2 regions of the Akkermansia sp. GGCC_0220 genome follow, and region 1 is predicted to be linked to the other one. Evidence: riboswitches for the same ligand, from Rfam matches in the RefSeq annotation. Region 1 holds a riboswitch; the other holds the start of a gene.
The links. Region 1 has a riboswitch for cobalamin ahead of HJW02_RS00330 (TonB-dependent receptor). Riboswitches for the same ligand answer to the same signal wherever they lie in the genome.
Positions count from the first base shown of each region.

Region 2: another riboswitch for cobalamin. It lies ahead of HJW02_RS10795 (sirohydrochlorin cobaltochelatase); the one in region 1 lies ahead of HJW02_RS00330 (TonB-dependent receptor).

Region 1 is NZ_JABFCI010000001.1:79,060-86,230, forward strand. It holds gene HJW02_RS00325 (extracellular solute-binding protein) at 1-1,229, opposite strand, end outside; gene HJW02_RS00330 (TonB-dependent receptor) at 1,376-3,382, opposite strand; cobalamin riboswitch at 3,417-3,564, opposite strand; gene HJW02_RS00335 (cobyric acid synthase) at 3,901-6,477, shown strand; gene cbiB (adenosylcobinamide-phosphate synthase CbiB) at 6,481-7,171, shown strand, end outside.
Region 2 is NZ_JABFCI010000016.1:19,129-26,299, forward strand. It holds gene cbiT (precorrin-6Y C5,15-methyltransferase (decarboxylating) subunit CbiT) at 1-536, opposite strand, end outside; gene cbiD (cobalt-precorrin-5B (C(1))-methyltransferase CbiD) at 524-1,642, opposite strand; gene HJW02_RS10780 (precorrin-8X methylmutase) at 1,676-2,338, opposite strand; gene HJW02_RS10785 (hypothetical protein) at 2,345-3,583, opposite strand; gene cobI (precorrin-2 C(20)-methyltransferase) at 3,580-4,287, opposite strand; gene HJW02_RS10795 (sirohydrochlorin cobaltochelatase) at 4,289-5,254, opposite strand; cobalamin riboswitch at 5,264-5,469, opposite strand; gene HJW02_RS10800 (TfoX/Sxy family protein) at 5,748-6,122, shown strand; gene HJW02_RS10805 (redoxin family protein) at 6,165-7,171, opposite strand, start outside.

The sequences.
Region 1 (7,171 bases):
TACAGGCCGTACGGGGGGCAGGCATAACCGGCTTCCAGGCTGTACTTGTCTATGTAGCCCCGGTGCACTTCCGGCAGTTCCAGCCTGTTTTCCCACACTTCCGGCTTGCGGACGTTCATCATGTCCAGCTCCCCGCGGCGGAACATTTCAACCGCCTTGTTTTCCAGGTTTACAAATACATGCTCCACCTGGTCCGCATTGCAGGAATAGCGGTAGTATTTCCTGTCCTTCGCCCACCAGTCCTTCACGCGGGCCAGGGTAATGCGCTCGCCTATCCGTATTTTACCGGGAACCACCACGTAGCCCCCCGTATTCGGGGGCGCCTTCCACTGGTAGCGTTCCAGAAACAGGGAATTGAAATCATGGTAAAAACCGGGATGGGCCGGATGGAAATCCACACAGGCCATGTAGGGCAGCAGCGGCCCGGGGGACGGCAGCGTCAGGGCAATGACGGAATCCCCGTACACCGTAATCTGGTCATACGTGGAACGGAACAGGGTGGTCCAGAAGGGGTCCCGGGCAAAGCCGGACGTGCGGAGGCAGATATTCAGCAGGAAGTCCTGCGCATTTACAGGACGGCCGTCCGAGTACGTCGCTTCCGGGTCCAGATGGTAAAAAACGGTTTTCCCGTCCGCGGAGACGGCCCAGCGGTCCGCCAGCCCCGGAATGGGCCGGAAGGTTTCCGGATGCAGCCCCACCAGGGGAAGCCACACGTTATCAATGGCGGAATAGTTGAAAAAGTTTTCGCTTCCCGGTCCGAACGCCCGCAGGGTTCCGGGAAACGGCGTATTGATCCACAGCCGGACCAGCCCCCCTTTCACGGCGCGGGGGTCACCCACTTCCGGTTCCTCCATTCCGGTATGCCATTCCAATCCCGCAGGAACCTCCTCCAGAGGAAGCTGGCGGATATGGTCTTTCAGCTCCAGCCTTCTGCCGATGCGTTCCACGGAACGCTCCTGCTCGGCCAGACGCCGCCCATCCCCATCGCCACGGGAGACGGACAGCAGGCTTTTCTTCCGCTCGCCGCCTGCCAGTTCCCGGAGCAGTTCCCGTTCCACAGACCTGTTCCACCGTTCCACGAAGCCGTCAAATACGGCAGGCATGCCCCTGCCGTCCGCCTGACCGGAGGCCTCATGCCAAACGTCCGCTTCCCGCTGGGAGAAGTAAAAAACTCCTGCAAGAAAGACGGCGAGGACCAGCGCCCCCAGAATGTACAGCCAGCGAAACACAGCTCAGATTACCGCCGCATGTTAACCGATTCCGGAACCACCGGAAAACAAAAAGCCCATCTTCCGCCCGAAGCTGTTCCCTTCGCCTGAAACAGCCCGCAAGACGGAAGATGGGGGTGCAATCAACAATTAGTCCTGAAAAGCAATTAAAATTCGACCGTCACGCCGCCGAAGACTCCCAGCCCCCGGGCCTGGCGCGGTCCGAAGTTATAGTCATTCGTGATGATGAAATTCTGGTCGAACAGGTTTTCCACACGCACATGGAGCGCCACATTGTCCGTCACCTGGTACCTGGCGAACAAACGCACCGTAAAGAAGTTGTCCAGCCGGGCATAGTTGTAGTCCGTGCGTCCCATGGCGGAGGTTACACCGAAGCCGACCGTCAGTTTTTCAACCGGAGAGGTGTAAACCTCCGCGTTGATGGTGTGGCGGGCGGTATTGGCCATCTGGACGGTTTCATAGTTGCCGATGGAGTCGCGCTTGGGCATCGTGAAGGTGTAGTTGGCATAATAGCCGCTGTTCCACGCATCCTTGAACTGCCCCTTGAACGCTACTTCCACGCCATAGGAAGTGGCGTGGGAGAAGTTGTCGTAAGTCGTGTAGGAGTTGGGCCAGGTACCTACGCTCCTGGTGCCGATTTCATCGTTGATGCGGGTCCAGAACCCCGTCACGGAAGCGTAATGGTTGTCCGCCAGGCGCTGTTCCACGCCCAGGTCTCCGCCCAGGGATTTGGACACGTCCAGGTCCGGATTGCCCACGTAGCCGTAATTGGCGGCGTACTGTTCAAAGTAGGTGGGGGCGCGGAAGCCGGAACCCACGGAACCGAAAATACGGGTGGGGGAATCCTTGCCCGTCACCTTCCAGGAATTGGAATAACGCCACGTGAAGTGGTTGTTCCAGACGGAATCATGCTCCAGGCGCAGGGCCACGCTGGCGTCAAAGTTGTCCGTGGGCGCCCACATCTGCTCCGCAAAGAAGGCAAGCGTGCTCTGCCATTCATCCTTGGCCACGTAATTGTTTTCGCTCATGTAGTCGGAGCGGTCCCAGGCCATGCCGGCGACCGTCTTCCATTCCTTGTTCCACGTAAGAGCATTGCGCCATTCCGTCTGGAAGCGGCGGTTGCGCATCACGTTGGGCTGGAAATCGAAGCCCGGCGTGTGCGCGGAATAATCCATGTTGTAATGCCCGATCATGAAGCTGGTGGACCACAGCTTGGTAATTTCCGCATCCACGCGCCCCGTCACCAGATTGCTGCGGTTCTTGTCTTCCGTGTTGTACAGGTGGGGGTCCGTCACGGCGGGCCACTGGTCGTAATCCACATACGGGGTGGGGTATTCAAAGTAGGAGTCCAGACGGCGGTAGGTAAAGCCCACCTTCACCTTGTCATTGACGTCATAGCCCAGGCGCACGGCTTCCTGCCACTGGCGGAAGTCGTTCATGCCTTTCCGGTTGTCATAAATGGCCGGATAAATGGTGGGATCGTTCTCCGTGGATTCAAACCCCACGCCCACAAAGTAGGAAAGCTTCTTGATCTTGCCTGAGGAAGTCGCGTAGCTGTTGAAGGAATGGAAAGAACCGGCTTCCGCAAAAATCCTGGTCACGGGATCGCCTTCCCCTTCCGGGGTGTCCATGGCGACAACGCCGCCAATGGCGCCGGAACCGAAGACGGCGCCCTGGGCGCCCTTCACCACTTCCACATTGCCCACCGTAAACAGATTGGTGATCCCCAGCAGCTTGTTGCCGGACATGTTGACATCACTGATGCGCATGCCGTCAACCATGGTCAGGGTGTAGGTTTCCTTGTTCATCCCGCGGATGACGGTGTTGCTCACGGAACCGCGCTGCCAGGTGCCGCCGCCGTCCAGCGTGAAGACGCCGGGAGTCTGGGAAAGGGCTCCTGTCAGGGTTTCAATGCCCGCTTTCTGGAATTCTTCCGGATTGATGATGGAAACGGATACCCCGGACCGGTTGTACGGCACGCCCGTAAAGTGGGACGCCATGGTCAATTCCGGCATGACCTGCATGGTTTCCGAACTGGCGGAGGGCTTGGAGTCTTCTTTTTTAGCGGACTCGGCAAGAGAGGACTGGCCTGCGAATGCGGCAAGGCCAACGGCAATAGCGCCCATCTGAAGGGCTTTCTTCGTATAAAGCATGGTTGTGGTGCCTTACGTTCGGTAACTCGCCGAACAGTTGGACAACCCCACAGGCTGGTCTTCTGGCTTGCGAGACAGGCTCGCTTACAGTGGCGGTACCGCTCCGGATTCACACCGGTATTCCCCAATCTATTTCCTGCCCGGCTACGGGCGTCCCTGAGGTCTGTAACCCTTCCCATAAGGGTTCATGAGACGGATGAAATACCAAAGAGACCGGTATGACAAGCCAAAAAAATTTTTCTTTGAACATTCCGCCGCTTTATGGACGCTTCCTTTTTTCAGCCGCCGCGCGCCATCCCGTTTTTCCAACCGGAGTTCTCCATTTTTGTCTTGTCACCCCCGGCGCGAACAGGACATGATGCGCCCATGACGCGCCTTGCACCCTCCTTCCCGCAGCGGGGAAGGATTTCCGTTTTCAGCGGAGTTCCCAACTCCCGGAAAAACCGTCTCTTCAAGGCGTTTCCTTCCTTTTCCCGGCACGCGCGGACGTCCGGAATTCCGGTCTCTACTACTACGGCATGAACAGTTTTTCACACGGAGGAGATTTAAAATCCCTGGCGGCGGACGCCGGACGGCCCGAACGGGAGATTCTGGATTTCAGCGTCAACCTGAGGCCGGAGGGAATGCCGGAGTTCATTGCCTCCGCGCTGTGGAAGGCCATGGATGCAGCCGTTCCCTACCCCTCCCCGGACATGGCGGAGCTGCGGGAACTGGCAGCGGTTCATTACGGGCTGCCTTCCGGTTGCTTCACCTTCGGCAACGGAGCCAACGAACTGATTCACGCCCTCCCGCGCGCGCTGGAATTGAAACGGGCCGTTATTCCGGAACCCGCTTTTTCCGAATACAGGCTGGCCTGCCTGCGCCATGGCACGGACGTTCTTTCCATCCGGACGGAGGAACGGAATTCCTTCATTCCGTCTCCCCTCCTGACGGCGGAACAGGCCGCAGGCGGAAGCGCCGTTTTCCTGGCGAATCCCTGTAATCCGTCCGGCGGCCTGCTGGACGTTCCGGCCCTGCGCCAGGCCGTGCGGGACCGCCCCGGAGTCATCTGGATTATTGACGAATCCTTCATTGATTATGCGGACGGAACGGAATCGCTTCTCCGTGACGCGGCCCTTCTGCCCAACCTGGTGGTCCTGCGTTCCCTGACCAAATTTTACGGCATGGCCGGCGTCCGGTGCGGCTTTTCCGTCTGCGCCGCTCCGCTGGCGGAACGGCTGAGGCAGTCCCTGCCCGCGTGGAACGTGAACGCCTTTGCGGCGGCTGCGGCGCGGGCCGTGCTGGAACAGCCGCCTTCATGGGCGGACGGGGAACGCGCCCTGAACCGGGAACGCCGGGAAGACCTGTTCCGCAGGCTTTCTGCCCTGCCGGGCGCCGCCGTGCTGCCGTCCGGGGCCAACTTCCTGCTCTTCCGTCTGGCGGGGGCGCCTTCCGGCCTGGCCGCCCGGCTCCTGAAAAACCACGGCATCGCGCTGCGCGACTGCTCCAATTATCCGGGGCTGGAAAACGGCGGCTGGTTCCGTGCAGGCGTCCGCACGCCGGAAGAACACGCCCTGCTGGCAGAGGCCCTGCGGGCCGAGCTGAAGGGAGGCGGCCCCGCCATTCTCCGCAAACTGCCCAAACCGGCCCTGATGATTCAGGGCACCTGCTCCGATGCTGGAAAAAGCGTGCTCACGGCGGCCCTGTGCCGCATTTTTCTTCAGGACGGCCACCGGGTGGCCCCGTTCAAGGCGCAGAACATGGCCCTCAACTCCGGCGTAACCGCGCTGGGGGAGGAAATGGGCCGCGCCCAGATGGTGCAGGCCCAGGCCTGCCGCATCGACCCGGATGCCAGGATGAATCCCATCCTGCTCAAGCCCCATTCCAACACCGGCTCCCAGGTGATCGTGATGGGGCGCGCCGTGGGCCACATGGAGGCGCGGGAATATTTTACGGCCAAAAGGCGCTTCTGGCCGGACGTGCGCCGGGCGTACGATTCCCTGGCGGACGAGTATGACGTCCTCTGCCTGGAAGGGGCCGGAAGCCCCGGAGAAATCAACCTGAAATCCGCAGACGTGGTGAACATGAACATGGCCCGCTATGCGCGCGCCAAAGTTCTGCTCACCGGGGACATTGACCGGGGCGGCGTGTACGCCTCCTTCCTGGGGACGTGGATGACGTTCGCCCCCTGGGAAAAAGAGCTGCTGGCGGGCTTTGTGGTCAACAAGTTCCGCGGAGACCCGGAGCTGCTGGCCCCGGCGCACAGCTACATGCTGGACCGTACGGGCAGGCCCGTGCTGGGCGTCATCCCGATGATACGGAACATCAGCATTCCGGAAGAGGACCGGGCCGCTCTGCCCTTTGAACAGGACGAGCAAGCCAGGCACGCGGACTGCCTGGACGTGGCCGTAGTGATGCCCGCCCACGTCTCCAACTTCACGGACTTCGCCCCGCTGGCGGCGGAGCCGGACGTTCGCCTCCGCCAGGTGCGGACACGGGAGGAATGGGGGAACCCGGACCTGGTCATCCTGCCCGGCACCAAGAGCGTGGCGGCGGACCTGGCCGGACTGCGCGCCGCAGGGCTGGAAGAACCCATCCGCCGGCACGCTGAACAGGGAAAGTGGATGCTGGGCGTCTGCGGCGGCCTGCAAATGCTGGGAACGGACATTCTGGACCCGCTGCACATGGAATCCGCGGAGGAACGGACGCCGGGGCTTGGCCTGCTGGAGCTTTCCACCACTTTCGCCGCCGCCAAAACCCTGCTCAACGTGCGCCGGGCAAGCACGCCGCTGGCCCCTCCCGCGGCGGGCTATGAAATCCACCACGGCGTCACCCGCCATGAGGGAGCGAGCGTCCCCATCATGTTCCGGGAAGACGGCTCCCCCTGCGGCTACGGCAAAGGCCGAATCTGGGCCACGTACCTGCACGGCATTCTGGACGGCGACGAGTTCCGCCGCGCGTTCATCAACATGGTCAGAGTGGATTCCGGTTTGTCCCCCAATCCATCCCTGCACGCCTCCTATGACCTGGACGGCGCGCTGGACCGCCTGGCGGACGTAGTCCGGGAGCATCTGGACCTCAAGGCCATCTACCGTATTCTTCAACTGAAACGCTGACCCATGCTTCCGTGCCCGTTCATCCTGCCTGCGGCCCTTCTGCTGGATATTCTGGCGGGGGATCCGCCCAACAGGTTCCATCCCGTCTGCCTGATCGGCTGGTGCGCGCGCCGCGCGGAAACCCTGGCACGGCGGCTGTGGGGAGGGACTTTTACGGCGGGAACGGCGGCGGCTTTAGGAACCTGCGCCGCCGCATGGCTTGCCTGCGCGGTATTCTGCCTTCCCTTTTCCGTCTTCCCCTCCCCGTGGATTCCCTGGATTCCGGCCGTTCTGGTCATTTACATCTGCATGGCCCCGCGCGGCCTGGCGGAACATGCGCTGCGGGTGGCGAACGCCCTGCGCAGCGGGAAGGACGGCGAGGCGCGGCACGCCGTTTCCATGATCGTAGGGAGGGACACGGAACGGCTGGACCGTCACGGCATGGCCAGGGCGGCCATTGAAAGCGTGGCGGAAAATCTGACGGACGGCGTCTTTTCCACCTTGTTCTGGGCTGCGGCAGGCTGCTTGGCAGGGGGCGCCTCCGGGGCGGCCTTCGCCGCGCTGACGCACCGCGTTTTCAACATCCTGGATGCCATGTGGGGAAAGAAGAACGACCAGTACAGACATTTCGGCACCTTTGCCGCACGCACGGACGATGCGCTCAACTTTATCCCCGCGCGCCTCATCCTGCCGTGCATCTCCCTGGCGGCCCTCT
Region 2 (7,171 bases), on a different contig from region 1:
CCCAGGCATTGGGCCGCCACGGCGGAACGCCCCGCCGCTGACGGATGGAACTCCATGGCCGCCGCGGCCAGGCGGCAGGCGGTGAAGGGATGGCCACCGTAGATGACGGCGAGCGGCTGGGCCAGAATTTCCCCCCACGGAATATATTCCGTGCTGTGCGCGCTGAAGCAGCGTGCGCGGTCCCACGCCATGCCCAGGCGGTGGAACAGGGCCTGGAAGGACGTGGGGGCGGGGACGAATTCCAGCCGGTCTCCGTCACAAGCCAGGGATTGGAGCGTGCCGCCCATGCCGTGGAACAGGGCGTCTCCGGAGGACAGCACCACCACGTTGTTGCCGTGCCGTGCTTCTTCCAGGGCTTCCCGCGCCTGTTCCCGCGCGTTTTTGCCGATGGGGATGCGCCGGGCGTCGGAAGGGGGACAGGCTTCCAGCAGGGCGGAGGAGGCGTAAATGCTCTGTGCCTCTGCCAGTTTGCCAAGCAGGGCCGGGGACGGTTGAAGCGGACCTGTGCCGCAGGAAAAAACAGTCAGGGGTGGCATGGAGGTATGTCGAGAAGGAGGTTGCCGGAAAAGCCGGAAATCAGGAAACGGACGGGAAGGCCGGGCACGTGGCGCTGGAACTGGCGCTGCGCTTCCGCGGCGAGGTCGCGGTAAATGGAAAGGTGGGCCTCTTCCGGCGTCAGGGCGAGCGCCTGGCGGACGGAAGAACAGGCCAGGATGCCCCGGCGCGCTTCCCCGGAAAGCGGCGCATGGCGTTCCGCCGTGCGGAGAAAGAGCGGCATGTCCTGGGCCACCTTGTGGGCGTGGGTGTTGGCAAATCCGGCGGCGTACTTGCAGAGCTTGCCCGGCATGCAGGCCACTACGGCTTCCGTCATGCCCTGTTCACCTGCGCTCTGAAGGCTTTCCGCAATGAAATCCCCAATGCAGATGAAGGAAATGGAGGGGTATTCCGGCAGAAGGGTCTTCGCCAGCGCGGCGGTGCGCCCCCCGGTGCAGAACACGGCCTTCCTGAAGCCGGAAAGCCGGGTAGAGCGCACGCAGATGCGGATGGTGGCGATGTAGGCTTCATGGCTGTACGGGCGAACGATGCCGCTGGTGCCCAGAATGGAGATGCCCCCCACCACGCCAAGCAGGGGATTGAGCGTTTTCCCGGCGAGCTTTTCCCCGTCCCGCACGGAGATTTCCGCCAGCCAGCACCCTTCCCGCATGCCGGCGCGTGCCAGGTTGTCTGCAATCATGCGCCGCGGTCCGTGGTTGATGGCCCATTTGTGCTGCTCGCAGTCCAGGCCCGGCAGCGTGCACAGGCCTATGCCTCCGCCGGAGCGCAGGATGAGGAGGGCCCGGCCAATGGGCAGGAGATAATCTTCCCGGGCGGCCTGCTCCGGCACGGCTGCGCTTACGCGCGCTTCCAGCACGGCTCCATGGGTGCAGTCCGGGTCGTCCCCTCCGTCCTTGACGATGCGGGCGAACCCCGGCGCGCAGTCTGCCAGCGGAAGCGTTCTCGCCTCCCCGTCCGGGAAAAGCAGGGGAAGCGGTCCGTTGATTTCTTCCCCGTTCAGCGTTTTCCATGCGGCCGTGATGGCGGCGGCGGCATTGGCTCCTGTGGAAAATCCTTTCCGGAGCGGCTGGCGGAGGGGGGCGGACATGGATGGGGGACGGCTTTTTGGAATGCGGAAAACTTAGGAGGCGGGCAGGTTTTCCAGAATGGCGTGCAGGGTGGTCACGGCCAGGGCGCTCCCGCCGCGCCGCCCGTCCAGGACAATCTGCGGGACGGGGCACGTCCCGGCCAGCAGCTTGGATTCCACGACGTTGACGAAGCCCACCGGCATGCCTACGATCAGGGCGGGCCTGATGCCTTCCTCCAGCGCGTACCGGGCGATGCGGGCCAGGGAAAGGGGAGCGTTCCCGATGAGGACGATGGCTCCGTCCAGGATGGGGCGCGCTTTTTCCGCGGCGCAGATGGCGCGCGTCCTGCCTGTGGATTTGGCCTGTTCCGCAATGTCGGCATCGGAAATATGGCAGTGGATGTCCTCCCGGGCGTAGCCGGGATGGGCGCGCCTCAGCCGTTCCACGGAAAGTCCGGCGCGGATCATGTTGGAATCGCAAAAGATGGGGCAGTGCCTGCGGAGCGCCTCCAGGGCGGAGGGAATGGGATCATGGCGGAACGCCAGCCCCTCGCCGATGGAAAGGTCCGCCGTGGTGTGGATGAGCCGCCGCATGACCTTCCATTCGGCAGGCGGCAGCTCTTCCCAGCCGTGGAACTCCCGTTCAATGGCGGCAAAGCTCTCCGCCTCAATGGCGGCGGGGGGCATGTCCCAGCGGATGTTAAATTCAGAGGTCATGAGAAGTCAGTGGGTATAGTGGATGAAAAGTCCCGTCAGGGCAATAAGAAGGATGGCCCCGATCATGCGGGAAAGCTGCATGACCACCACGATGGTCAGGGCGTCCCGCGTGGGGAAGATGCCCATGGCGGAGGGAAGGTTGCGCCGCAGGGCGCGGATGGGGTTGCCGATGGCGCTGGCTACCAGCATGGCCAGCAGAATCTGGGAGGAGGTGACCATGCCGTGGCTGCGGAGGTTGGCGGCCACCCCTGCGGCCTGGACCAGGCCGCCCATCTGCGCGGCCACGATGCTCATGAGCTCCGCGGGAAAAATGCGGTTCACCCAGTCCGGCACATGTTCCTCCCACCAGGAAAACAGGCCGTTTTTCATCAGCCATTCCACGCCGATCATCAGGGGAACCGTCAGGCAGAGCATCCGGAAAACAAGCGCCAGCACCCGCAGGCACGTCTGGCGCAGGGATTTGCGCCATTCCGGGGAGGCGTGCCCCGCGGCGGCCACGGCGCCGGCATTCCCGGAATCCGGCACGGCGGCGGGGCTCTTCCTGCGGTGGAGGAACAGCACGGCCGCTATGAACAGGAAGCCGAAGCCCATCTGCCACCCGAAGTAGCAGATGGCGGGCAGCCCCACCGCGCCGATGACCGGATACGCCACCCGCAGGGAGTGGGAGACGTAGGAAAGGTAGCTGTTCACCATGCCGCCCGCAATCAGGTTGGAATGAGTAATTTTGCCTTCCGCATGGCTGCTCACCAGCATGCCGTTGGCGGCGGCATTGGAATAAAGCGCCGTGGGGATGGACAGGCTGATGATTTCCGGCAGGTGGGCCCAGCGGGCCAGTCCGCCGAACAGCTTGCCCAGGGCAAGATGCCAGCGGAAGATTTCAGCAATGCCGCCGATGAAGGCCGCCACGGCCACCAGGCCGATCAGGCTGCCAATCTGGGGAAGGCGCGCCAGAATTTTTCCCGCGCCTGTCTCCGGAACCTGGGTGTTCCGGGAATGATGGCTCTTTTTGGGCGGCGGGGCAGGGCTGGAAGCGGCGGCTTCCGTCTTTTCCCCTCCCGCCTGCGTTTCCCGGGTGGATTCCCCGGCAGGCTTCATGGCTGTGCGGGCTTTTCCCGAGCCCCCCGCGCCCATGCCGGCGGGCATGTGGACCACCATGACTCCGGAGGCTGCCAGGGCCAGCGCCAGCCAGAGCCAGCGGAGGGGCCGGCGCCAGGGATAGGTGCGGGAGTGCCTGGTGCCGTTCATGCCTTCTTGACGAACATCAGGGAAAGGTATTCTTCCGGCCTGGCGTCAATGACGTCGATGTCGTCCGTAATAAACTCGTCGGGCATGCCGAGCCTTTCCCCGTAAATGACGCGGATGTCCTTTTCCCGCCGGATGCGCTCCATCAGGCGCGCGCGGCTGCGGTAGGTCTTCATGAGAACGGTGGTGGTTCCGGGCGGGAACTCCAGGGAATCCGCCATCTCCGGCTTGAAGGCGGGAATGACCCGGAGCCGTTCCCCGTTTTCCACCAGTATTTGGCGGCTGCGGGCCGCCAGGGTGCAGAAGGAGGTGACGCCCGGCACCACTTCCGCGTGCAGGCCGGGATTCCGGCTGAGCAGGAGGCTCAGAATATAGCCGAAGGTGCTGTAGGTCATGGCGTCCCCCAGCGTGGCAAAGGCGCAGTCCAGGCCGCGGGAAAGAACTCCCTCAATAATGGCCGTATTCTTTTCAATCTGCTCCTGCCTGGTTCTCGCGTCGCGGGACATGCTGAAAACCAGCTTGCGGAACTCCGCCTTCACGCCGCCCACGGAACGCACCACCGCTTCGGAAATGCTGAAATCGCTGTTGGGTCCGGTCACCGTAAACACCACGTCCACGGAGCGGAAGACGTTGACGGCCTTGAGCGTGAGGTATTCCGGATTTCCGGGGCCGATGCCCACCCCGTAGAACTTTCCAGGGCTGGCCATGTCAATGCGCTTGTTTGGGGGTCATGAGGTCGTCCTCCGTGGTCCGGGCATGGCGGGAGAAAACGGCGCGGATGCCCGGGTTTTCCCCCAGCCCACGCAGGTGGGTCTTGACGGTGAAGCCCTCCTTCCTGAGCATGGAAGCCCAGGAATCCTCCTCATCCCCGCCCAGGTCGTTCTTGGCGTGGTCTCCGGCCACCAGCATGAAGGGGGCCAGCCAGACGGTCTTGGCGCCGGACTTTTTAAGCTGTTCCAGAATGGGGGCCACCCCCCGCGTTCCTTCCACGGTGGCGAAAAACGCCAGGCTGTCGCGGTCGTTCAGCTCGCGGGCGAAGTCGGAAAGCACCATGTCGCAGCGTCCTTCCTGCTGGCCGTGCCCCATGAGCAGGATGGCTTCATCCTTCTTCCGTTCCGCGGGGAAATGCTCCAGAAGGGCCGTGATGGCCTCGTTCCTGTCCCGTTCGCTTTCCAGCAGGGGGCGGCCGATAAACACGTGGTCAAAGCTGTCCGGATGGCGCGCCAGGAAACTGACGATCTGCCTCTCCATCCGGGAAAACTCCTCGCCGGGGGCGATGTGGAGGGACTGGACGCGCAATGTGCGTATGCCTTTGCGGGCCATCTGTTCCAGATTTTCCTCCACGGAGGGAACGGGGGTTCCGCGTCCGGCAAGCTTCCTGCGGATAATGCTTGAAGTGTAGCTCCACTTCAGGCGGTCCGGGGCATAATGGGCCAGCATGTCCTTCTCCAGCTCCTTGTAGGAGACGGTAGCGTCCTGGTGGCTGGTCCCGAAGGCCACGAGAAGAAGCCCTTCCTGCCGTGACGGCGCCGCCTGTTCCGCCGGGGCGGGGGACGCTTCCTCCCTGCATGGGGCGGCGGAAAGCACGGGCAGGGAAAACAGGGTGAGTCCTGCAAGAAAAACGGAGGAAAGGGGCAGGAATGCCCCCGGAAGGTAAGAGGATGCTTCAATCATGCGTTGATGAGGTATGGTGAACCGAAGCAAGGATATTCGGACTCCGGGTCTCCAACCTCCCCCTCGCCTTCACCCTCCGGAATGGGAGGACTGGCTGACCGGAACGCTGGCGGAAAAGCGTTCCTTGAGGGTTTGTAACCCGATACCGCAGCGCGACTGTTTCCGGTTCTCACGGAATTCCCCGTTGCTTCGGCGTGTTTAATGGCGTTTTTAGCCGTCACTGTCAATGTTTATTAGAACGCCGCCGAATTTCCGGAGGCTGGGAAAAAATGTGCGTGGACGGGTAAAAACCGCCTTTTGGCCGTTCCTGCGCCTGCTTTTGGAAAAAATGCAGGGTTCCGGATGCGGAAGCGGTGGAAGACGGGGCATTCCGGGGTGCAGAAATCCCGGCGGAAAAGAGAGGGAGGAAGCGCCCCATTCCCTACCGTGCCGGGGCTTTCCAATCCGGTGGGCCGCAGGCCGGAGTTTGCTGCTTGCAGAAGGCGGGGCAGGTATGAGAACATGGAACATGGCTTCTTCCCCGGATGTTGTAGAATATATCTGTTTCCAGCTCCGGCATGCCGGGGACATTTCCTTCAAAAAAATGTTTGGGGAATACGGCCTGTACTGTGACCGGAAATATTTCGGCCTGGTATGTGACAACCAATTATTTGTCAAAATCACGGAGCCGGGCCTGAAGCTGCTTCCGCAGCAGGAGCAGGGCAGTGCCTATCCCGGCGCCAGGCCGCATTTCCTGATGACGGAACTGGATGATGACCGGGCTCTCTCCTCCTTTGTCCGGGCAACCTGTTCCGTTCTCTCCGCTCCGGATGTCTTATCCGGGAAGAAGAAAAAAGCTTCCGGAGAAAAAAGAAACAGGCGTCCGTAAACGCCTGTTTGTTCCGGATGAAATGCCGTTCGGCTGAAAGGCTTATTTATCTTCCGGAGCCTCTGGCACAGCCAGGGAAGAAAGGCTCTTTTTCAGATTGCCCGCAACGGTCTGCGTGGCTTCATTATCGGACTCCGCGAATTTGTCCACGGCCTGCGCCAGGGACTTAAGGTCGGATTCCGAAACCTTGCGGCCTTTCGCCTTCCGCTGTTCCAGGCCGGAAATCTTCTTGTAGAGGTCGGCCAGCTTCGGCAGGTCCTTGTTCGCCTTCAGAGCCGCCAGCGGTTCGTCAAACTCCTTGACGGAGGGGACCGCCGTCTTGAGGCGCGTGATGGCCGTCACCGCTTCCAGCGGGTTGGACTGGATCTGGGCCTGCACCATGTCCTTGGCGTCTCCCAGCCATTCGTCAAAAGCGGCGCAGACGGCCTGGGCCTCCTCGTCGTCCGTTTTCTTCCGCAGGGGCGTGATCTTGGACTCGATGTTGCTGCCGTTGGAAACGACTGTCTTGGCCAGGGACTTGTACTTGTCCAGCTCCACGCCTTCCAGGATGGGAAGGCCGCGTTCCACCTTCATCACCTCCTTTTTCACCAGGTCGTAAAGCTGGGTGGGATGCCCCTTGGCCACCACCTTTCCGTTGGCCCCGATCAGCACCGCATGCGGCAGGCCGCCCGGGCAGGAGGCCGCCGGAATATCCAGCCCCTGGTAAACGGGGAAGGTAATCTTCTTTTCCTCCAGGAACTGCTTCACTCTGGGGGTCAGCCCCTGGCGGTGGCTGCCAACCACGGTGAAGCCCTTGGACTGGAATTTGTCCTGTAATTCCTGCAAATGCGGCATGCTGGCGATGCAGGGAGGGCAGTTGATGCCCCAGTATTCAAAAAACACCACCTTCCCCTTCAGGTCGGAAGCCTTGATTCTCGGCCCGTGGAGGTGGCTGCCTTCGTCAAAGGATGGGTAGGTGACTTTGGCGCCGTTCCCGTTGTCCGCCGCGTGGAGGAAAGCCGGGGCCGTCATGGCGGCAATGGAGCCGGACAGAATGAGGGCAGTAAAGG